2 linked regions of the Cupriavidus necator genome follow. The protein of the gene in region 1 interacts with the protein of each later gene in a pairwise test. Links are inferred from orthologs where the notes say so. Each region holds a gene or a part of one and is shown on either strand. Other genes may lie near its edges. The genes, in order: pheT and secD.

Region 1 (6,118 bases):
CCTTTGCCGCCATCGTCAACCAGGTGAAAGCCACCGTTGCCTGATGCCGGCTGCGGCAGCGCGTAAGCGCTGCCGGGCAAGCACCGACCGCAAGGTCGACCGCCGACTGCAAGGTCCGCTGAAACGGGGCTCCTCACCGAGCCCCGTTTTTATTTCGAATGCCGTTTCAGTTGCCGCTATCCGGTTGCCGAGACCGCATTCGAAACGAACACCGCACGTAGTGCCAACCCACGTCGGACCGGTGCGTACCGGCCCCGACGCCAAAAATCCCACGACCGCCGCCATGTCTCAGGATCTGGATCAAATTGTCGCCGATGCCCAGGCCGCCTTCGCTGCTGCCAACGACAACGCCACGCTGGAAAACGAAAAGGCCCGCTTCCTGGGCAAGACCGGCGCGCTGACCGAACTGCTCAAGGGCCTCGGCAAGCTCGACCCGGAAACCCGCAAGACGGAAGGCGCCCGCATCAACCAGATCAAGCAGCAGGTTGAAGCCGCACTGCAGGCACGCCGCCAGGCGCTGGCCGATGCGCTGATGAACGCGCGCCTGGCCGCCGAGGCCATCGACGTCACGCTGCCTGGCCGTGCGGTCAGCCGCGGCAGCCTGCACCCGGTGATGCGCACGTGGGAGCGCGTCGAGCAGATCTTCGGCTCGATCGGTTTCGATGTGGCCGACGGCCCCGAGATCGAGACCGACTGGATGAACTTCACCGCGCTGAACAATCCGGACAACCATCCGGCGCGTTCGATGCAGGACACGTTCTACGTGGATGGCCGCGACAGCGAAGACAAGCTGTTGCTGCTGCGCACGCATACCAGTCCGATGCAGGTCCGCTACGCCAAGATGCATGTCGAGAAGTACGCCGGCAAGGCGATGCCGCCGATCAAGGTGATCTGCCCGGGCCGTACCTACCGTGTCGACAGCGACGCCACGCACTCGCCGATGTTCAACCAGGTCGAAGGCCTGTGGATCGGCGAGGACGTCAGCTTTGCCGACCTGAAGGGCGTGTACACAGACTTCCTGCGCAAGTTCTTCGAGCGCGATGACATCCAGGTGCGCTTCCGCCCGTCGTACTTCCCGTTCACCGAGCCGTCGGCGGAGATCGACATGGCCTTCGGCAATGGCAAGTGGCTGGAGATCTCCGGTTCGGGCCAGGTGCATCCGAACGTGCTGCGCAACATGGGCCTCGATCCCGAGCGCTATATCGGTTTCGCGTTCGGCTCCGGCCTGGAGCGCCTGACCATGCTGCGCTATGGCATCAACGACCTGCGCCTGTTCTTCGAGGGCGACGTGCGCTTCCTGCGCCAGTTCGCCTGACGCGCCGCCGTCCCCTCGTCAACGACCACACAGAATACTTACCGGATCAGAAGCGCCATGCAATTCTCGGAATCCTGGCTTCGCACCTTCGCCAACCCTGAAAAGATCTCCACCGACGCGCTGTCGCACACGCTGACCATGGCCGGCCTGGAAGTGGAAGAAGTGGGCTCGGTCGCGCCGCCGTTCGACAGGGTGGTGGTCGCGCGCGTGCTGTCGACCGAGCGCCATCCCAATGCCGACCGCCTCAACGTGTGCCAGGTCGATGCCGGCACCGGCGAGACCCTGCAGATCGTCTGCGGCGCGCCCAACGTCAAGCCCGGCATTCTGGTGCCGTGCGCACTGGTCGGCGCCGTGCTGCCGCCGTCCGAGGATGGCGGCAAGCCGTTCGAGATCAAGATCGGCAAGCTGCGCGGCGTGGACAGCTACGGCATGCTGTGCTCGGCGCGCGAACTCAAGCTGTCGGAGGACCACGGTGGCCTGATGGTGCTGCCGGAAGACGCGCCGGTCGGCCAGGATATCCGCCAGTACCTCGACCTGGACGACCAGGTCTTTGTCATCAAGCTGACGCCGAACAAGGCCGACTGCCTGTCGATCCACGGCGTGGCGCGCGAAGTGTCGGCGCTGACCGGTGCCGCGCTGAACCTGCCGGAGATGAAGCCGGTGCCGGTGACGATCCAGGACAAGCTGCCGGTCAAGGTATCGGCGCCGGACCTGTGCGGCCGCTTCTCCGGTCGCGTGATCCGCGGCGTGAATGCGCGCGCGGCCACGCCGGCATGGATGGTGCAGCGCCTGGAGCGCTCGGGCCAGCGCAGTGTTTCCGCGCTGGTCGATATCTCGAACTACGTGATGCTGGAACTGGGCCGTCCGTCGCACGTGTTCGACCTGAGCAAGATCCACGGCGGCCTCGACGTGCGCTGGGGCCGCAAGGGCGAGCAGATCAAGCTGCTCAACGGCAATACCATCGAGGTCGACGAGCAGGTCGGCGTGATCGCCGATGACAAGGAGATCGAAAGCCTGGCCGGTATCATGGGCGGCGACAGCACCGCCGTGACGCTGGACACCACGGACATCTATCTCGAGGCCGCATTCTGGTGGCCCGCCGCGATCCAGGGCCGTGGCCGCCGCTACAACTTCTCGACCGATGCCGGACACCGCTTCGAGCGCGGCGTGGACTACGCCACCACGGTCGAGCATATCGAGCGCATCACCGCGCTGATCCTCGAGATCTGCGGCGGCCAGGCCGGCCCGGTGGACGACCACGTGGTCAACCTGCCGCAGCGCAAGCCGGTCAGCCTGCGCGTGGCGCGCGCCGAGCGCGTGCTGGGCATCGAGCTGTCGTCTGCAGCCATCGCCGATGTATTCCAGCGCCTGCAGCTGCCGTTCACACGCACCCAGGGCGCCGAGGGCGAGGTGTTTGAAGTCACGCCGCCGAGCTACCGCTTCGATATCGAGATCGAGGAAGACCTGATCGAGGAAGTGGCCCGCATCTATGGTTTCGAGCGCATCCCGGCACGTCCGCCGATCGCCGAGAGCGAGATGCGCCCGACCAACGAGGCCCGCCGCTCCAGCCACGTGGTGCGCCACGCCGTGGCCGCGCGCGATTACCAGGAAGTCATCAACTTCGCCTTCGTCGAAGAGAAGTGGGAGCGCGACTTCGCCGCCAACGACAACCCGATCCGCCTGCTGAACCCGATCGCCAGCCAGCTGGCGGTGATGCGCTCGACGCTGATCGGCGGCCTGGTCGACAAGGTGCGCTACAACCTGAACCGCAAGGCTGCGCGCGTGCGCCTGTTCGAGGTGGGCCGCGTGTTCCATCGCGACGCCAGCGTGAAGGATGGCGGCCTGACGGTGGCCGGCTACGATCAGCCGATGATGGCCGCGGGCATTGCCTATGGCCCGGCGTTCGAAGAGCAGTGGGGCATCCCCGCGCGCAACGTCGACTTCTTCGACATCAAGGGCGATGTCGAGGCACTGTTCCATCCGCGCGTGCCGCGCTTCGAGCCGGTGTCGCACCCGGCGCTGCACCCGGGCCGCGCCGCGCGCGTGCTGCTCGACGGCAAGGCCGTGGGCGTGGTCGGCGAGTTGCATCCGCGCTGGCTGCAGGAATACGAGCTGACGCATGCCCCGGTAGTGTTCGAACTGGCGCTTGACGCGCTGCGCGACACCGGCCTGCCGTTGTACACCGAGATCTCCAAGTTCCCGGCCGCCGTGCGCGACCTGGCCGTGGTCGTGAAGCAATCGGTGCGCGTGCAGGACCTGCTCGACGCCATGCGCGCGGCACTGGAAAAGCAGGGCTACGGCCGCTACTGCCAGAGCCTGGTGGTGTTCGACGAGTTCCGTCCCAAGGGCGCTTCCGCTGCCATTGGCGCGGACGAGAAAAGCCTTGCGTTCCGGGTGACCTTGCAAGATACTGGGTCGACCCTCCAGGACGAAACCGTCGACAGCGCAGTGCGCTGCATGGTCGACGCGCTGACAGAGGCCTTCCAGGCCCGGCTGCGCGGCTAAGCCATCGCCAGTACGCAACAAGTACGCGACGGACACACGATAAACAAGGGCGCCCGGGCTTGCCCCGGGCGGATCGCCAGACACACACTTGAGCGATCGACATGAATGATCGAGGCGCGAATTCCATGACCGCTGCAGCACTGGGTGAGATGAGCGACCGGCAGGCTTCCTCCCTTGACGACGCTATGCCGGATGCGCGCGCGACCGAAGTTCCCACGCTGACCAAGGCCGAACTCGCCGAGATGCTGTTCGACCAGGTGGGCCTGAACAAGCGCGAATCGAAGGACATGGTCGAGGCCTTCTTCGACGTCATCCGCGAAGCGCTGGAGCAGGGCGACAGCGTCAAGCTGTCCGGCTTCGGCAACTTCCAGTTGCGCGACAAGCCGCAGCGGCCCGGCCGCAATCCCAAGACCGGCGAAGTCATTCCAATCACCGCGCGCCGCGTGGTCACGTTCCACGCCAGCCAGAAACTCAAGGGCCTGGTGGAAGAACGCGCCGGCATCGTCGGCTGACGCGTCACCCGAACGGCGGATTGCTTCCCGAAGCCGGCATCGGTATGCTTCTGGGCGCGCACCTGGTGCGCGCCAACCGCATGGCCGGCATGGCCTGACGCTCGTCTACACACCACATGTCGGACAAATCCAGCGATCGCATCGCGTTGCCGCCGATTCCGGCCAAGCGCTACTTCACCATCGGTGAGGTGAGCGAGCTTTGCGCCGTCAAGCCGCACGTCCTGCGCTATTGGGAACAGGAGTTCACGCAACTCAAGCCCGTCAAGCGCCGCGGCAATCGCCGCTACTACCAGCACCATGAAGTCCTGCTGATCCGCCGCATCCGCGAACTGCTCTACGAACAGGGCTTCACCATCAACGGCGCGCGCAATCGCCTCGATGAAGGCCGTCATCACAGTGGGGCAGCGGCAGCGCCTGAGGCCGCAGAAGTTGGTGAAGAAAATGCGGCGGCATTGTCGGTCGACATCGGCGGCCTGCGCAATGAACTGGTCGAAGTGCAGCACCTGCTCGCGCAACTGCGGGAGATCGCGAAGCACGGATAATTTCGACGTCGGGAGCTAGTCATACGGGAAATGCTTCTGTTATAATCTTTTGCTTCGGGGCGTAGCGCAGCCTGGTAGCGTACCTGCATGGGGTGCAGGTGGTCGGAGGTTCAAATCCTCTCGCCCCGACCAGACAAAACCCGCTTGGTGAATAGCCAAGCGGGTTTTTTATTTTCTGCGTGGAAATGGCCGGCCGGTGCGGTAACGCTTTGATACAGCCGTCGCCGATGCCCGTTGCTATGCTCTGCCATCCTCCCGACCGATTCCCCACTTATGTTCCGAAAGCTCTGTGTGGCTACCCTTGCGCTCCTCTGGCTGACGGCCGCGGCTGCCGCACGCGCCGACGACCGCGGCTACCCGAGCGCATATCGTGGCGGTGAGTACAAAGAGAAATTCCGTAGCGGCCCTTGTGAAATCGAACGCGAACAGAAGCGCGATGGCGAATACAAGGAAGAGCGCAAATGCAAGGGCGGTCCGCGTGGCTATGAGCGGAAGCAGAAGTACCGCGACGGCCCTTGCCTGATCGAGCGCGAATGGAAGGACGACGGTGAATATGAAGAGAAGGTCGAATGCAAGCGTGGATAAGTGCATGACCTTTCGGCCCGCCATGCGCGGCGCTGGCTGTTACTGCGAAAAGCAGGCCCGCTTTCTACCTAACCTGTTGCAACGATAGCGATCGCTGCTGTCGTCCTTACTTTTCCTGTGGAGCTTGCGCCATATATGCGCAACGCACGCAAGCACTCGGACGCCTGGGAAGGGCAGGTCGCCGATTGCATCAGCAGCTTGGTTGACGCGGCCGGTGCTGGCTGACTCCGGCTAGCCTGCCAAGCTGCCCTATTGGACTGCATCCAATACTCAGGCATGGTGTGGCTCTGACATAGGCCAAAGGTCTTCTCGCTGGACCAGGGAATCGGCTTCGCTGTCGGTGAGACTGTCACTCACAAAGAACTCGCGGCGTTCGACGTTGTTTCCAATGGTACGTTCGAGGGTTACTCGACGATACGTTGCCTGACGCGCAGGGTCGTTCGCGAAGGCTGTTACCGGGCGATAGGTGAGAACGGATGACAAGGTGTTGGGGTTGTCACGGACCGTGGTTCCATGCAGTGGGCCCCCAACGTAGGTAATGTCCATGGCCTGTTGAAGCGCAACGTTCAGCGTTGCGTTCATCAGCGTCTGCCAACCTTCCCCGCTGGCGCGGAATGCATCCAGTATGTCCGCGTCATAGCGAATGCTCACCAGTTCCT
Region 2 (16,162 bases), 2.1 Mb from region 1 along the record:
TGCAGTCGTCCGTGGCCGCTGCCCACCGCAACCGCATCAACCTGCTGGTCGATTTCCTGGTGCGCATGGCCGAGCAGGCCCGGGCCGCGGGCAAGCCGTTCCGGCTGCTCAACGTGGGCTGTGGCCCGGCGGTCGAGATCAACCGCTTCATTACCGAATACCCCGAGCCGCACTGGCTGTCGTTCCAGCTGCTCGACTTCAGCCAGGAAACGCTGGACTACGCGCGCGGGCGCATCGAAGAGAGCTGCCGCAAGGCCAATGCGAAGGTCGAGGTGGAATATGTCCACCACTCGGTGCATGAACTGCTCAAGCGCCGGATCGACCACGATCCGTCGCTGCGCGAGTTCGACGGGGTCTACTGCGCCGGCCTGTTCGACTACCTGTCCGACCGCGTCTGCGCGCGCCTGCTGAGCTATTTCTCCACGCGCACCCATCCCGAGGGGCGCATCCTGGCCACCAACGTCCACGTCGACAACCCGGAACGGTACAGCATGGAACATATGCTGGAGTGGTACCTGATCTACCGCGATGAGGCCGGCATGCAGTCTTTGCTGCCGGCCAATACGCGCGACGGCCGCACCTACGTCGACCCGACCGGCGTCAACGTGTTTGTGGAAGCGATCGTGACTGATCCGGCCAAGGCCTGACCACCATGCTGAAACGGACTGCGAGCAGGTATTCCCCGTACGAGGCTGACCTGCGCGAGTTTCGCCTGGTCTCGAGCCGGGCCGGCGCGCTGACGGCCATCGTGCTGGTGATGGCCGGCGTCGGGCTCGACTACGGGATCTATCCCAGCCACCAGCTGCAGTTCTTTGTCGCCCGCCTGGTGGTCTCGGTCCTGATCGGGCTGATCTTCCTGCTGCTGGCCAACCAGGCCGGCCGGCGCTTCGTGCAGCCGCTCACGCTGGCCTGGCTGCTGCTGCTGCCGCAGATGATGATCACATGGATGATCGCCACCACCGACGGCGCCTCGTCCATCTACTATGCCGGGCTGAACCTGGTCATCTTCGCGGTCGGCATCGCCATGCCCATGGGCCTGTGGCAGACCATCGGCTTTGGCGTGGTCACTTACCTGCTCTACCTCGGCGCCTGCCTGATCCACCCCGATGGCCTGGCGCAGCGCGCGCACTTCACCGTCAATTCGCTGTTCATCATGTTCTCGATCGTGGCCAGCGCGGTCTACACGTTCATGAACGAGCGCGGCCACTTCCACCTGATACGGCTCAAGGAAGAGCTGGCGCACAAGAACGACGAGCTTGCCGACATCAACCGCCGGCTGGCCGACATCAAGGGCCAGATGCTGCAGCAGGAGAAGATGGCCGCCATCGGTACGCTGGCGGCGGGGCTGCTGCACGAGGTGAACAACCCGGTCAACTTCTGCCTGATGGCGATCGAAGTGGCGATGGAAGAGCCACAGGCCAAGGAGAACCCTTCGCTGGAAGAGTGCCTGGTCGACGCCAAGCAGGGGATGCAGCGCATCCAGCATATCGTCTCCGACCTCAAGACCTTTGCCTACCGCAAGCCGGGCGCCGAGGTGGAAGGCACGCCGTTCCTGTTCGAGAAGGCGCTCGATTCGTCGATCCGCCTGACCGCGCATGAGCTGCGCGGGGTCAGCCTCAGCCGCGAACTGCCTGCCGACACCCTGGTGCTGGGCGACGAGGCGGCCATCATCGGCGTGCTGATCAACCTGTTCTCGAATGCCGCGCTGGCCATGCGCAAGGCGGGCACGGCCGCGCCCGCGATCCATACCACGGCCCGCTGGGACAACCACCGCCTGCACGTCATGGTGCGCGACAACGGCCCTGGCATCCCCCAGGAAAACCTGGCGCGCGTGTTCGAGCCGTTCTTCACCACGCGCGAGGTGGGGCAGGGGCTTGGCCTGGGCCTGTCGATCAGCTACGCGGTGGTGGAACGCCACGGCGGGCAGCTGTATGCCGAGAGCGAACTGGGCCAGTGGACCGCGTTCAGCTTCGACCTGCCGCGTGCGGAGTAACCAGCCATGAGCGAAGCGAAGCAGGCACGGCTTGCCGTCCTCTATGTCGACGACGAGGAGATGGCGCGCAAGTATTTCGCCCGGGCCGCCGGCAGCGACTATGAGGTGCTGGTGGCAGACAGCGCCGACGAGGCCCTGGCGGTGCTGCGCGCGGACCCCGCCCGCGTGGCGGTGCTGGTGACCGACTTCCGCATGCCCGGGCGCGACGGCGGCCAGCTGCTGCGCCAGGTGGCGCAGGAATACCCGCAGATCGTGCGCATCCTGGTCACCGCCTATGCCGACAAGGATGTGCTGCTGGAAACGGTCAACAGCGGCGAAGTCTTCCGCATCCTGGAAAAGCCGCTGAGCGTGGCCGACCTGCGCGAGGTGCTGGCAGGCGCCGCCGAGCGCCACCGCGAGCGCCACCGCGAGCGCACCCTGCGCCAGCACCGGCTGATGGCGATCGACGAGACCCTGGCCTTCCTGGCGCATGAGCTGAATACCCCGCTGGCTGCCATCGCCAACTTTGCCCACGGCATCCGCGGACGTGTCGCCGGCGAGTACAGTGCGCAGCGCCAGGCCGAGATCGGCCAGGCGGCCAGCGCCATGTACGACAACGCCCAGTATTGCCTGGCGGTGCTGTCGTCGTTCCTGCAGTCGGTGCGCAACAGTGCCGGCAGCACGCCGGCGCGGCCCGATGCCGGCGCCGAGGTCAGCGCCGGCTCGCTGGTCACTTCGCTGCTGGACAGCTACCCGTTCGCAGGCGACCAGCGCAGCTGGGTGCAGGTGGAGATGCACGGCGATTTCCCGGTGCAGACGCTGCCCAACTGCGTGGCGCTGGTGCTCTCCTCGGTGATGAGCAACGCGCTGCGGGCGCTGGGCAGTGTCGGCACGCCGGCGTTGCGCTTTGTGGTGGTGGCGCAGCCGCGCCCGGAAATCCGCATCTGCGACAACGGGCCGGGGATTGCGCCGGAAGTGATGGAGCGGTTGCTGGTCGACCCTGTCACCACCCACGCCAGTGCCGGCGGCAGCGGCCTGGGCATGATTTTCTGCAACCGCGTCATGCAGTCGTTTGGCGGCGGCATCCGGATCGAATCCGCATCCGGTGCCGGCACGACGGTGACGCTGGACTTTCCAAGTTTCAAGAGTCGAAAGCATAGGAGTGACCGATGACCGAACCGAATGCCACGCAGGCACCACCCCCGGCGATTCTGTTCGTCGATGACGAAGCGACTGCAGTCAAGTATTTCCAGCGTGCCATCGGGGCGCTGGCACCGGTGGCCACCGGCGGCTCCGTTGAAGAGGGCAAGGCCTTGCTCGACGCCCACGCAGACAGCCTTGCGGTGCTGGTGTCGGACCAGCGCATGCCGGGCGAGTATGGCAACGAACTGCTGCGCTACGCGCGCGAGCGCTACCCGCATATCGTGCGCATCCTGACCACCGCGTATTCGGAGCTCGACCAGACCGTCGAGGCGGTCAACCAGGGGCAGATCCACCGCTACATCAAGAAGCCGTGGGACATCACCGCGCTGCGCATGGAGCTGAAGCAGGCGCTGGAACTGGCCGGCCTGCGCAAGGAACGCGACCAGCTGCTGCGCGAGAAGCTGTCCGTGCTGCAGACCCAGACCGTGGCCTCGCGCATCGGCATGGTGCATGCGCTGTGCGCCAGCCTGATCGGGCCGGGCCGTTTCCAGCCGGTGGAGACCTACCTCGCGGCGGTCGACCTGGCCGGCGCGGGCAGCGTCGAGCCGGACTGGCAGCGCATGGACTACGCCGACCTGGTGCGGGCCGAGGCCGAGCGCAGCGGCAGCTTCGGCCATGCCGTCGGCACGCGCCTGGCGGGCCTGCGCAGCGCCAACGCGGGCAAGGGGGCGGCCGATGCCGTCGCGGTAATCGCCGACGCGCTGGGCAGCGAGGTGGTGCGCCGCGATGGCGATACCGTGGTCTGGACCGCGCCGGCCACGTTGGCCGAGTACCTGGTGCAGCCGGTGGGCGCGCCGGTGTCTGCCGCGCATGCGGCGTGGCTGGCCAGCCTGCTGTGGCTGGACGAGGCCGGCGGTGCGCTGCAGTTTGCGCGCGATGGCGACGCCATCCTGTGCCGTGCCGGCCAGCGTACCGAGTTCTTCGCGGCCGACCGGCTGGCGGCGTGGATCGAGCGCTTTGCCGAGCAACGTTGACATGGAGCCGGGCTGTAGCCGGTGAGGTGCAGGCTGACATGGCAAGCAAGACGATCGGTGCGGCCGCTGCCGTAGCCGCCAGGCGCAGGGGGCGGCCCGCGCGCTCCGCGCAGAACGTCGATACGCAGCGCGCAGCGATTGTCGAGGCGGCTCGAACCATCCTGGTTTCCGCGGGACTCGAGGCAGCGTCCGCCAGGCGGATCGCGTTGGCGGCCGGCATCGCCCCGGCGACCCTCTATCTGTATTTCGAGAACATCGAAGTCCTTTACGCCGCGGTGCTGGGCGAGTCCCTGCTCCAGTTGCAGCAATACGTGCGCGCGGCCACCGGCGATGTCCCGCCCCCGGCAAAGCCCGCCGGCGACGCAACGCCGGCGCGGGCCCGCGCCGCGGCATCACGCGACATTCGCCCGAAGGGATCTGGTTCAAGGAGTATGCCGAGCGCTACGGTCTTGCCGCCGCCGTGGAATGGCGCGATTCCGGCCGCCCCATCCCCGAGCCCGAGCCGGGACAGGACCGCGAGCCGCTGATGCCGGCCCCGCCCGCGGGAGCGCGCTCACGCTGGTCAGGCCAGGCATAACACCGGCCGGCCGCGGAAAAAAACAAAGGCGCCCGGGGCGCCTTTGTTTTCGTGGGCGGCAAGCCGTCAGGCCTGCGCGCCGTAGTTGGGGTCGTTGCGGTCGGTCGAGTCGGACTTCTTCTCGCCCTTGACCAGATCCTCGCGCTTGACGCCCAGCCACATCGCCAGCGCCGCGGCCACGAACACCGACGAGTAGATGCCGAACAAGATGCCGACCGTCAGTGCCAGGGCAAAGTAGTGCAGCGTGGGGCCACCGAAGAAGAACATCGACAGCACCATCATCTGGGTCGAGCCGTGGGTGATGATGGTGCGCGAGATGGTGCTGGTGATCGCGTTGTCGATGATCTCGTGGGTGCTCATCTTGCGGAACTTGCGGAAGTTCTCGCGGATCCGGTCGAAGATCACCACCGATTCGTTGACCGAATAGCCCAGCACCGCCAGGATCGCCGCCAGCACCGACAGCGAGAATTCCCACTGGAAGTAGGCGAAGAAGCCCAGGATGATGACCACGTCGTGCAGGTTGGCGATGATGCCCGCCACCGCGAACTTCCATTCGAAGCGGAACGACAGGTAGATCACGATGCCGGCCACCACGCACAGCAGCGCGAGCAGGCCGTCGGTGGCCAGTTCCTTGCCCACCTGCGGGCCGACGAACTCCACCCGTTGCAGCTTCACGTCAGGCGAGGCCGCCTGCAGCGAGGCCATCACCTGCTCGCTCTGCTGGGCCGAGGTGACGGGCTTGCCGTCCGCGCCCTTCTGCAGCGGCAGGCGGATCATCACGTCGCGCGAGGTGCCGAAATTCTGCACCTGCACGTCGGTATAGCCCAGCTTGCCCACCTGGCCGCGGATCTTTTCCAGGTCGGCGGTCTGCTGGTAGCTGACTTCCATCACCGTGCCGCCGGTGAATTCGATCGACAGGTGCAGGCCCTTGTGCCAGAGGAAGAACACGGCTGCGGCAAACGTCAGGAAGGAAATCACGTTGAAGACCAACGCGTGCTTCATGAACGGAATGTCGCGCCGGATGCGGAAGAATTCCATGTTGAATCCTGTTCTGTACTGCTAGTTGTTGCTGCTCGCCTTACTTGGCGACCGGCGTGTCGGTGGTGTTGCCCGGCTTCCAGATCTGGCCGATGGCCACGCTCTGCAGCTTCTTCTTGCGGCCGTACCAGAGGTTGACCAGGCCGCGGTTGAAGAACACCGCCGAGAACATCGAGGTCAGGATGCCCAGGCAGTGCACCACGGCAAAGCCGCGCACCGGGCCCGAACCAAAGGCCAGCAGTGCCAGGCCGGCGATCAGCGTGGTCACGTTGGAGTCCAGAATGGTGGCCCAGGCGCGGTCGAAGCCGACCGCGATCGCCATCTGCGGCGACGCGCCCGCGCGCAGTTCCTCGCGGATGCGCTCGTTGATCAGCACGTTGGCGTCGATGGCCATGCCCAGCACCAGCGCGATGGCGGCAATGCCCGGCAGCGTCAGCGTGGCCTGCAGCATCGACAGCACCGCGATCAGCAGCAGCAGGTTCACGCCCAGCGCCACCACCGAGAACACGCCGAACAGCATGTAGTACAGGATCATGAACACGCCGATGGCGGCAAAGCCGTAGGCGACCGAGTCAAAACCCTTCCGGATGTTGTCCGCGCCCAGCGACGGGCCGATGGTGCGCTCTTCGATGATCTCCATCGGCGCGGCCAGCGAGCCGGCGCGCAGCAGCAGCGCCAGGTCGTTGGCGGCTTCGGTGGAGTAGGAGCCGGTGATCTGGAAGCTGGAGCCCAGTTCGGACTGGATCGTCGCCACCGTCAGCACTTCGCCCTTGCCCTTTTCGAACAGCACGATCGCCATCGGCTTCTTCAGGTTCTCGCGCGAGACGTCGCGCAGCACGCGTCCGCCCTGGGCGTCGAGCTTGATGTTGACCGAAGGCTGCTGGTTCTGGTCGAAGCCGGCCGAGGCGCTTTCAATGCGGTCGCCGGTGAAGATGACCTGCTTCTTCAGCACCACCGGGGCGCCGTTGCCTTGCGTGAAGAGCTCGCTGCCGAACGGGATCGGGTCGCCCGGGCGCGGGCTGCGCGGCGCGTCGTTGTCGACCAGGCGGGCTTCGAGCGTGGCGGTGCGGCCGATGATGTCCTTGGCCTTGGCGGTGTCCTGCACGCCGGGCAGCTGCACCACGATGCGGTCGGCGCCTTGCTGCTGGATCACCGGCTCGGCCACGCCAAGCTCGTTGACGCGGTTGTGCAGCGTGGTGATGTTCTGCTTGACCGCGGCATCCTGCACGGCCTTGCGGGCGGCTTCGGTGAAGGTGCCGACGATATTGTTGCCGTCCATGGCGAAGGCGACTTCGCGCAGGTTGTCGGCCAGCAGCGGACGCGCGCGGTTGGCGTCGTCGGCGTTGTTGAAGCGCACCGTCAGGCGCTCGCCATCGCGGTCGATGCCGCCGTGGCGGATGCTCTTGTCGCGCAGCAGGGTGCGCGCGTCGCCGCCCAGGCTGTCGAGCTTCTTGTCGACCGCGCCCTTCATGTCGACCTGCAGCAGGAAGTGCACGCCGCCGCGCAAGTCCAGGCCCAGGTACATCGGCAGCGCGTGCATGGCGGTCAGCCAGCGCGGCGAGCCCGACAGCAGGTTCAGCGCGACCACATAGGTGGGGTCGGCCGCGTCGGGGTTGAGCGTGCGCGACAGGATGTCCTTGGCCTTGAGCTGCTCGTCGGTGGTGCGGAAGCGCGCCTTGACCGAGCCGGACTGGCCGGAAATATCAAAGAAGACGCCGTCAGGCTGCAGCTGGTTCTGTGCCAGGATCTCTTCGACCTGCTTCTGCATCGACAGGTCGACCTTGACCGTGGCCTTGCCCGAGGACACCTGCACCGCAGGCGCCTCGCCGAAGAAATTCGGCAAGGTATAGATGATGCCGATGGCCAGGGCCACCAGGATCACGAGGTATTTCCAAAGCGGATAACGATTCATCTCTGGCCAGTCATTCAGCGGTTGGCGGGGCCGGCGCTGGCGTGGCGCACCACGTCGGCGGGGCCGAACCGGTTTGGCAAACAGCCGCCTGGCAACCACGGATCGAAGCCACGGGGGCTTCGTCGGGCTGGATCAGGCGGCTGCCGGGGCATGCGCGAACGGGCATGCCGGAAAAGACAAAGGCGGGAGTCGCGCGCGCGATCGGTGGATCAGAGCGCCTTCAGCGAGCCCTTCGGCAGCACCGTCGTCACGGCGTTCTTCTGCACGGTGATTTCCGTGCCTTCGGCGATTTCCAGGCTGACGTACTGGTCGGTGACCTTGGTCACCTTGCCCAGGATGCCGCCGGCGGTCACGACTTCGTCGTTCTTGGCCAGCGCTTCGAGCATTGCCTTGGCTTCCTTCTGACGCTTCATCTGCGGGCGGATCATGATGAACCACAGCACGCCAAACATCAGGATGATGGGCAGGAAGCTCATCAGGCCGCCAGCCGCGCCGCCGGTACCGGTGGTCTGGGCAAATGCGTTAGAAATCAGCACGTTGATTCTCCGTCACAAAATTAGTCAAATAATCGATCATTCTACCATTCGCATTCCGCCCACCCTTGGCATTCTAGGGCGGAATACGGGTTTGTTCGGGTGCGCCCGGGACAACTTGCGGCAGGGGCGGCAAGGCCGGGCGCTCCGGATCGCGGCTCGCCCCCGGATGACCCGGCTATTCGACCGCCGGCAGCGCAAAAGTTCGCGCCAGCGGGCATTGTCACTGCGTGCCGCGGGCGCGGTCAGCGGCGAACTGGCGCCGGAAGTCGGCAAAGCGGTGGTGCTCGATGGCTTCGCGCATCTCGCGCATCAGTTGCAGGTAGTAGTGCAGGTTGTGGATGGTATTGAGGCGCGCGCCCAGGATCTCGCCTACGCGGTGCAGGTGGTGCAGGTAGGCGCGCGAGAAGTTGCGGCAGGTGTAGCAGGCGCAGCTTTCATCGAGCGGGCGCGGATCGTTGCGGTGCGCCGCGTTCTTGATCTTGACGTCGCCGAAGCGGGTGAAGAGCCAGCCGTTGCGTGCGTTGCGGGTGGGCATCACGCAGTCGAACATGTCCACCCCGGCGGCGACGCCGGCGACCAGGTCTTCGGGCGTGCCCACGCCCATCAGGTAGTGCGGCTTGTGGGCCGGGAGGCGCGGCGCGACGTGCTCGAGCACGCGCATCATGTCTTCCTTGGGCTCGCCCACCGACAGCCCGCCGATGGCAAAGCCGTGGAAGTCCAGCTCGGACAGGCCGGCCAGCGATTCGTCGCGCAGGTCTTCGTACATGCCTCCCTGGACGATGCCGAACAGCGCGTTGGGGTTGGCCAGGCGCTCGAACTCGTCGCGCGAGCGCTTGGCCCAGCGCAGGCTCATGCGCATCGACTTGGCCGCTTCCTCGTGCGTGGCGGCGCGGCCGTCGATCTCGTACGGCGTGCACTCATCGAACTGCATCACGATGTCGGAGTTCAGCGTGCGCTGGATCTGCATCGAGATCTCGGGCGACAGGAAAAGCTTGTCGCCATTGACCGGAGATGCGAACGTGACGCCATCTTCAGTGATCTTGCGCAGATCGCCGAGCGAAAACACCTGGAAGCCACCGGAATCGGTCAGGATCGGCTTGTCCCAGCCGATAAACTTGTGCAGGCCCTCGTGGGCGTTGACCACGTCCAACCCGGGGCGCAGCCACAGGTGGAAGGTATTGCCCAGGATGATGTGCGCGCCAATCTCGTTCAGTTCCAGCGGCGACATCGCCTTGACCGAGCCGTAGGTGCCGACCGGCATGAAGATCGGCGTCTCGACCACGCCGTGGTTCAGCGTGACGCGGCCGCGGCGGGCGTTGCCGTCGGTGGTGATGAGTTCGAAGTTGAGCATGGCTTGTGATTCTGGATTCAGGCGCCGGGCTGGCGGGTCAGCAGCATGGCGTCGCCGTAGCTGAAGAAACGGTAGCGCTGCTCGACCGCATGGCGGTAGGCGGCGCGGATGGCTTCCACGCCGGCCAGTGCCGACACCAGCATCAGCAGCGTCGACTTGGGCAGGTGGAAGTTGGTGATCAGGGCATCGACCAGGCGGAAGCGGTAGCCGGGGGTGATGAAGATATCGGTGTCGCCGCTGCCGGCGGCGAGCGTGCCGTCGGCCTGCGCGGCCGATTCCAGCGCGCGCAGCGAGGTGGTGCCGACCGCGATCACGCGGCCGCCGCGTGCGCGGGTGTCGCGCACGGCCTGGGCCAGGTCTGCGGAGACGGCGTACCACTCCGAGTGCATCTTGTGCTCGGCCAGGTTCTCGGTGCGCACCGGCTGGAAGGTGCCGGCGCCCACGTGCAGCGTCAGGAAGGCGCGCCGCACGCCGGCGGCATTGAGCCGCGCGAACAGCGCATCGTCGAAATGCAGGCCCGCAGTGGGTGCGGCCACCGCGCCCGGGCTGCGCGCGTAGACGGTCTGGTAGCGGGTCTCGTCGTAGGCGTCCGGGTCGTGCCTGATATATGGCGGCAGCGGCAGGCGGCCGTAGCGCTCGATCAGGTCCAGCGCCGGTTCGGGGAAGCGCAGCGTGAAGAACTGGTCCACACGCGGGCCCACGGTGACGGCGAAGGCGCCGTCGGCCAGGTGCAGTATGCTGCCCTCGGTCGGGGTCTTGGAGGCGCGCACCTGGGCCAGCACGGTGTGGCTGTCGACCACGCGCTCGACCAGCACCTCGATCTTGCCGCCGCTGGGCTTGTGGCCGAAGAAGCGCGCCTTGATCACGCGGGTGTCGTTGAAGACCAGCAAGTCGTCGGGACGCAGGTAGTCGACGATGTCGCTGAAGGCGCGGTCGACCATGCGCACCGCGTCGGCGGTGTCGGCCGGGGCCAGCCGTTCGACCACCAGCAGCCGGCTCGCGCTGCGGTCGGGCAGCGCGCTCTGGGCAATCAGTTCTGGCGGCAGCGGGAAATCGAAATCGGAAAGCGTCAACATCGTGGGAGCGGCGGGCTGCGCGATCCCATGCAGGCCGGAGCGGGGCACAAAACGGCACTCCGCTGCCCGTGGTGGCAGCCGGCATGGGTACAATCGGCGAATCCGATATTGTAAGGCCACGGGCGCGCTTGCCGCCGGGCCAGGCTTGATGCCGGCTATTCGCCGGCGCCGCGCCAGCCAACCCCGCAGCACGAGAGCGACCGCTGCCAACTTTTTCGCCGATGCCCGGAACCGCCGCTGAACCGATCCACGACCCCGCCGACGCCGCCAAGGAAACGGCGGCGCCCGCGCGCGGCAAGGCCGGCGAAGCCAGGGGCAAGGCCGCCGCCTCCGGCACGTCTTCCGCGGCCGCGCGCCTGGCCAAGCTCGGCCTGCGCCGTCCCGTCGACCTGGTGCTGCACTTGCCGATGCGCTATGAGGACGAGACCACGCTGGCGCCGATCGCCGAGGCGATCCACCGCGCCGGGCTCGGGCTGCCGGCGCAGGTGGAAGGCGAGGTCATCTCCAACGAAGTCACGTTCCGGCCGCGCCGCCAGCTGGTGGTCAAGATCGCCGACGACAGCGGCGAGCTGACGCTGCGCTTCCTGAACTTCTACGGCAACCAGACCAAGCAGATGGCCGAAGGCGTGCGCCTGCGCGTGCGCGGCGAGGTGCGCGGCGGCTTCTTCGGCGCCGAGATGGTCCACCCGACGGTGCGCCCGGTGGTGCCCGGCGAAGCGCTGCCCGACCGCCTGACGCCGGTGTATCCGTCCACCGCCGGCATCCCGCAGGCCTATCTGCGCAAGGCCATCGGCGGCACGCTGTCGCGCACGCCCATGCCCGAGACGCTGCCGCGGGCGGTGTTGGACGGGCCGCTGGCACGCCTGCACCTGCGCCCGCTGGCCGACTGCCTGCGGTTGCTGCACGCGCCGTCGCCGCAGGAGAGCGAGGCCGCGCTGGCCGACCGCTCGCACCCGGCCTGGCAGCGCATCAAGTTCGACGAGCTGCTGGCGCAGCAGATCTCGCTGCGGCGCGCGCACGCGGCGCGGCGCGAAAAGACCGCGCCGACCATGCCGCGCCGCGAGGGCGGCCTGCTGACGCGCTTCCTGGCTGCGTTGCCGTTCCGGCTGACCGGGGCGCAGCAGCGCGTGGTGGAAGAAATCGCTGCCGACATGACGCGCCCGCACCCGATGCACCGGCTGCTGCAGGGCGACGTGGGCAGCGGCAAGACCATCGTCGCCGCGCTGGCGGCCTGCCAGGCGATCGATGCCGGCTACCAGGCCGCTTTGATGGCGCCCACCGAAATCCTGGCCGAGCAGCACTACCGCAAGCTGTCCGCATGGCTGGAGCCGCTGGGCGTGCCGGTGGCGTGGCTGGCCGGCAGCCAGAAGGCACGCGACAAGCGCGAGGCCGCGGCGCGCGTGGAATCGGGCCAGGCGCAGCTGGTGATCGGCACCCACGCGCTGATCCAGGACACCGTGCGCTTTGCCAAACTGGGGCTGTCGGTGGTCGACGAGCAGCACCGCTTCGGCGTGGCGCAGCGGCTGGCGCTGCGCGGCAAGGCCGGTGCCGCCGATACCCCCGATTCAGCGGCAACCGCGGCCGAGACCGTGCCGCACCAGTTGATGATGTCGGCCACGCCGATCCCGCGCACGCTCGCCATGACTTACTACGCCGACCTCGATGTGTCGGTGATCGATGAATTGCCGCCGGGCCGCACCCCCATCGTCACGCGCCTGGTCAACGACGAGCGGCGCGACGAAGTGATCGGACGCATCCATCACGCCGCCGCCGAAGGCCGCCAGGTCTACTGGGTGTGTCCGCTGATCGAGGAAAGCGAGGCGCTGCAGCTGCAGACCGCGGTGGAGACCTATGAAACGCTGGTGGCCGCGCTGCCCGACCTGCGCGTGGGCCTGGTGCACGGGCGCCTGCCGCCGGCCGAGAAGGCCGCGGTGATGGACGACTTCAGCGCCAACCGCATGCAGGTGCTGGTGGCCACCACCGTGATCGAAGTGGGCGTGGACGTGCCCAATGCCTCGCTGATGGTGATCGAGCACGCCGAGCGCTTCGGCCTGGCGCAGCTGCACCAGCTGCGCGGGCGGGTGGGGCGGGGCAGCGCCGAATCGGTCTGCCTGCTGATGTACCAGGCGCCGCTGTCGCCGACCGCGCGCGAGCGCCTGGCGACCATGCGCGAGACCACCGACGGCTTCGAGATCGCCCGGCGCGACCTGGAAATCCGCGGCCCGGGCGAGTTCCTGGGTGCGCGCCAGTCCGGCGAAGCGATGTTGCGCTTTGCCGACCTGCAGACCGACGCGTGGCTGGTGGAATACGCGCAGGAGGCGGCCGAACTGATGCTGGCGCGCTACCCGGAAGCGGTGGAAGCGCACCTTTCGCGCTGGCTGGGTGGGCGCGAGCACTACCTCAAGGCTTGATCGCGGGCTGGTTTTTCGACGGGATGTGCGCCATTCAGCGCACCCGCCAGTCCGCTGCGGGCTATTCGGGCTGGCGCTCTGACAGAAGCGGCAATCGAAGGTAAAATCTATCGCCTACCGGAAACTGATAAGTCATGACGCTCACCGAACTCAAGTACATCGTCGCCGTGGCGCGCGAGCGCCATTTCGGCCGGGCCGCCGAAGCCTGCTTTGTGTCGCAGCCGACGCTGTCGGTCGCGATCAAGAAGCTGGAAGACGAACTCAACGTGCAGATTTTCGAGCGCGGCACCTCCGAGGTGTCGGTGACGTCGGTCGGCGAGCAGATCGTGGCGCAGGCCCAGCGCGTGCTTGAACAGACCATGGCCATTCGCGAGATCGCCAAGCAGGGCAAGGACCCGCTTGCGGGTCCGCTGCGCGTGGGCGTGATCTACACCATCGGGCCGTACCTGCTGCCGTCGCTGGTCAAGCAGATGATCGAGACCGTGCCGCAGATGCCGCTGATGCTGCAGGAGAACTACACCCACAAGCTGATCGAGCTGCTCAAGCAGGGTGAGATCGACTGCGCGGTGATGGCCGAGCCGTTCGCGGATTCGGGCCTGACGGTGCGCCCGCTCTACGACGAACCCTTTGTCGTCGCCGTGCCGCGCGGCCACCAGCTGGCGCAGGCGCGCTCCATCGACCCCGATGAACTGAAGCAGCAAACCATGCTGCTGCTGGGCAGCGGCCACTGCTTCCGCGACCATGTGCTGGGCGTGTGCCCGGAACTGTCGCGCTTCTCGCAGGCGGCCGACGGCATCCAGAAGACCTTCGAGGGCTCGTCGCTGGAAACCATTCGCCATATGGTGGCCAGCGGGGTCGGCATCACCGTGCTGCCGCGCACCTCGGTGCCCGACCTGAAGGCCAAGGGCGACATGCTGTCCTATGTGCCGTTTGCCGATCCGGTGCCCGACCGGCGCGTGGTGCTGGCCTGGCGCAAGAGCTTCACCCGGCTGCCGGCTATGGAAGCGCTGGCCAACGCCGTGGCCGCGTGCGAGCTCGCCGGCGTGCGCAAGCTGGACGCCAAGGAGCTGGCCGAAGCGGCCTGATCTTCCTGCCCCCACAGTACAGGCATTTCCCTCGGCCGCACCGGAGATTCCGCTGCGGCCGTTGTCATTTCCGGCCCAGCAACGGGGTATTTCAGGGACCTGTCTTCGGGCGGTCACCTTCCGCTGCGATAAGTTGCAGAAATCCCAGATAGATTTGACCTAATACATAGGTATAAATAATTGAATTCTCAATTCGATAGATCGTTGGTAGGCTGACTCCTGTCGATGCAGATGGCATCGACCTGAGACAGGAACCAATGATGAGCACCAGCGCCCAGTTCTCTCCGACAACAATCAACGGGCGCCCGTTTCCCCTCCGCGTGGGGCGCTGCCTGCTCGATTGCCTTGCCTGCTATGCCGCCGCGCTCTGATGCGGCGTTCCCTTTCAGCCTACCCACAAAGAGGAAAAGATGAGCAAGAAGGACACCCTTACCACTGCCGCCGGCGCACCCGTCGCCGACAACCAGAACGCGCAGACGGCCGGTCCGCGCGGCCCGATGCTGCTGCAGGATGTCTGGTTCCTCGAAAAGCTGGCCCACTTCGACCGCGAGGTCATCCCCGAGCGGCGCGTGCATGCCAAGGGCTCGGGCGCTTATGGCACGCTCAAGGTCACCCACGACATCACCAGGTACACCAAGGCTTCGGTCTTTGCCCAGGTCGGCAAGGAGACGCCGCTGTTCATCCGCTTCTCGACCGTGGCCGGCGAGCGCGGCGCGGCCGATGCCGAGCGCGACGTGCGCGGCTTCTCGATCAAGTTCTACACCGACGAAGGCAACTGGGACGTGGTCGGCAACAATACCCCGGTGTTCTTCGTGCGCGACCCGCTCAAGTTCCCGGACTTTATCCACACGCAGAAGCGCAATCCGCGCACCAACCTGCGCGACCCGATCGCGGTGTGGGACTTCTGGTCGCGCCATCCGGAATCCCTGCACCAGGTCACCATCCTGATGAGCGACCGCGGTCTGCCGCAGAACTACCGCCAGATCCACGGCTTCGGCTCGCACACGTACTCGTTCATCAACGCGAACAACGAGCGCTTCTGGGTCAAGTTCCACTTCAAGTCGCAGCAGGGCATCGCCAACTGGACCAATGAAGAAGCGGCCAAGGTCGTGGCAACGGACCGCGAAAGCGCGCAGCGCGACCTGTTCGAGAACATCGAGACAGGCAATTTCCCGCGCTGGAACCTGCGCGTGCAGATCATGCCGGAGGCGGATGCGGCCAAGTACCACATCAATCCGTTCGACCTGACCAAGGTCTGGCCGCACAAGGACTACCCGCTGATCGACGTGGGCGTGCTCGAGCTCAACCGCAACCCGGACAACTACTTTGCCGAGGTCGAGCAGGTGGCGATGAATCCGGCCAATATCGTGCCGGGCATCGGCTTCTCGCCCGACAAGATGCTGCAGGGGCGGCTGTTCTCGTACGGCGACACGCAGCGCTACCGCCTGGGGATCAACCACAACCAGATCCCGGTGAATGCGCCGAAATGCCCGTTCCACAACAGCTTCCACCGTGACGGCGCGATGCGCGTGGACGGCAACCAGGGAGGCAAGCTCAACTACGAGCCCAACCGCGAAGGCGCCTACGCCGCCAGCGAACGCGCGATCGAGCCGCCGCTGGCACTGGATGGTGCCGCCGACCACTGGGACCACCGCGTCGACCCGGACTACTACAGCCAGCCCGGCGCGCTGTTCCGCCTGTTCGACGAAGGCCAGCGCCAGCGCCTGTTCGCCAATATCGCGGCGGCGATGCAGGGCGTGCCTGAGGCGATCGTGCGCGTGCAGCTGGAGCACTTCTCCAAGGCCGACCCGGCCTACGGCGAGGGCGTGAAGCGCGCGCTCAACCTGAAGTAAGCGGCAGCCTGGCGCGGCGCCCCTGGCGGGATGCCGCGCCGCGGAGAACGATGATGGCGATGATCCGGTTGTTTATCCAAGAGTGGCGACAGCTGTGGCATGACGGGCACGACCAGCCCGGGCGCGCCGATGCCGCGCGGCTGCGCCACAAGCTGTGGCGCAAGGAAATCGGCG

The links.
Region 2: the proteins of pheT (region 1) and secD interact in binary tests that used the Escherichia coli proteins (3 or more experiments, as listed by UniProt). The link is inferred for Cupriavidus necator from one-to-one orthologs.

Annotation. Positions count from the first base shown.
Region 1 is NZ_CP066018.1:53,562-59,679, reverse strand. The notes cover bases 996-4,096. They hold pheT (phenylalanine--tRNA ligase subunit beta), read left to right. Parts: upstream 996-1,372; coding sequence 1,373-3,820; downstream 3,821-4,096. Other genes in these bases: I6H87_RS00275 (integration host factor subunit alpha), read left to right, coding at 3,922-4,096; pheS (phenylalanine--tRNA ligase subunit alpha), read left to right, coding at 996-1,315. Outside these bases: rplT (50S ribosomal protein L20), read left to right, coding at 1-44; more of pheS, read left to right, coding at 284-995; more of I6H87_RS00275, read left to right, coding at 4,097-4,332; I6H87_RS00270 (MerR family transcriptional regulator), read left to right, coding at 4,449-4,874; I6H87_RS00260 (hypothetical protein), read left to right, coding at 5,148-5,459.
Region 2 is NZ_CP066018.1:2,186,645-2,202,806, forward strand. The notes cover bases 5,241-8,158. They hold secD (protein translocase subunit SecD), read right to left. Parts: upstream 7,677-8,158; coding sequence 5,805-7,676; downstream 5,241-5,804. Other genes in these bases: secF (protein translocase subunit SecF), read right to left, coding at 5,241-5,764; yajC (preprotein translocase subunit YajC), read right to left, coding at 7,886-8,158. Outside these bases: I6H87_RS10230 (class I SAM-dependent methyltransferase), read left to right, coding at 1-647; I6H87_RS10235 (sensor histidine kinase), read left to right, coding at 653-1,993; I6H87_RS10240 (hybrid sensor histidine kinase/response regulator), read left to right, coding at 2,000-3,145; I6H87_RS10245 (response regulator), read left to right, coding at 3,142-4,149; I6H87_RS10250 (TetR/AcrR family transcriptional regulator), read left to right, coding at 4,188-4,676; more of secF, read right to left, coding at 4,793-5,240; more of yajC, read right to left, coding at 8,159-8,212; tRNA guanosine(34) transglycosylase Tgt, read right to left, coding at 8,433-9,563; tRNA preQ1(34) S-adenosylmethionine ribosyltransferase-isomerase QueA, read right to left, coding at 9,581-10,639; ATP-dependent DNA helicase RecG, read left to right, coding at 10,861-13,050; I6H87_RS10285 (LysR substrate-binding domain-containing protein), read left to right, coding at 13,185-14,135; I6H87_RS10290 (catalase), read left to right, coding at 14,546-15,988; I6H87_RS10295 (hypothetical protein), read left to right, coding at 16,039-16,162. UniProt on the Escherichia coli protein: Part of the Sec protein translocase complex. Interacts with the SecYEG preprotein conducting channel. SecDF uses the proton motive force (PMF) to complete protein translocation after the ATP-dependent function of SecA.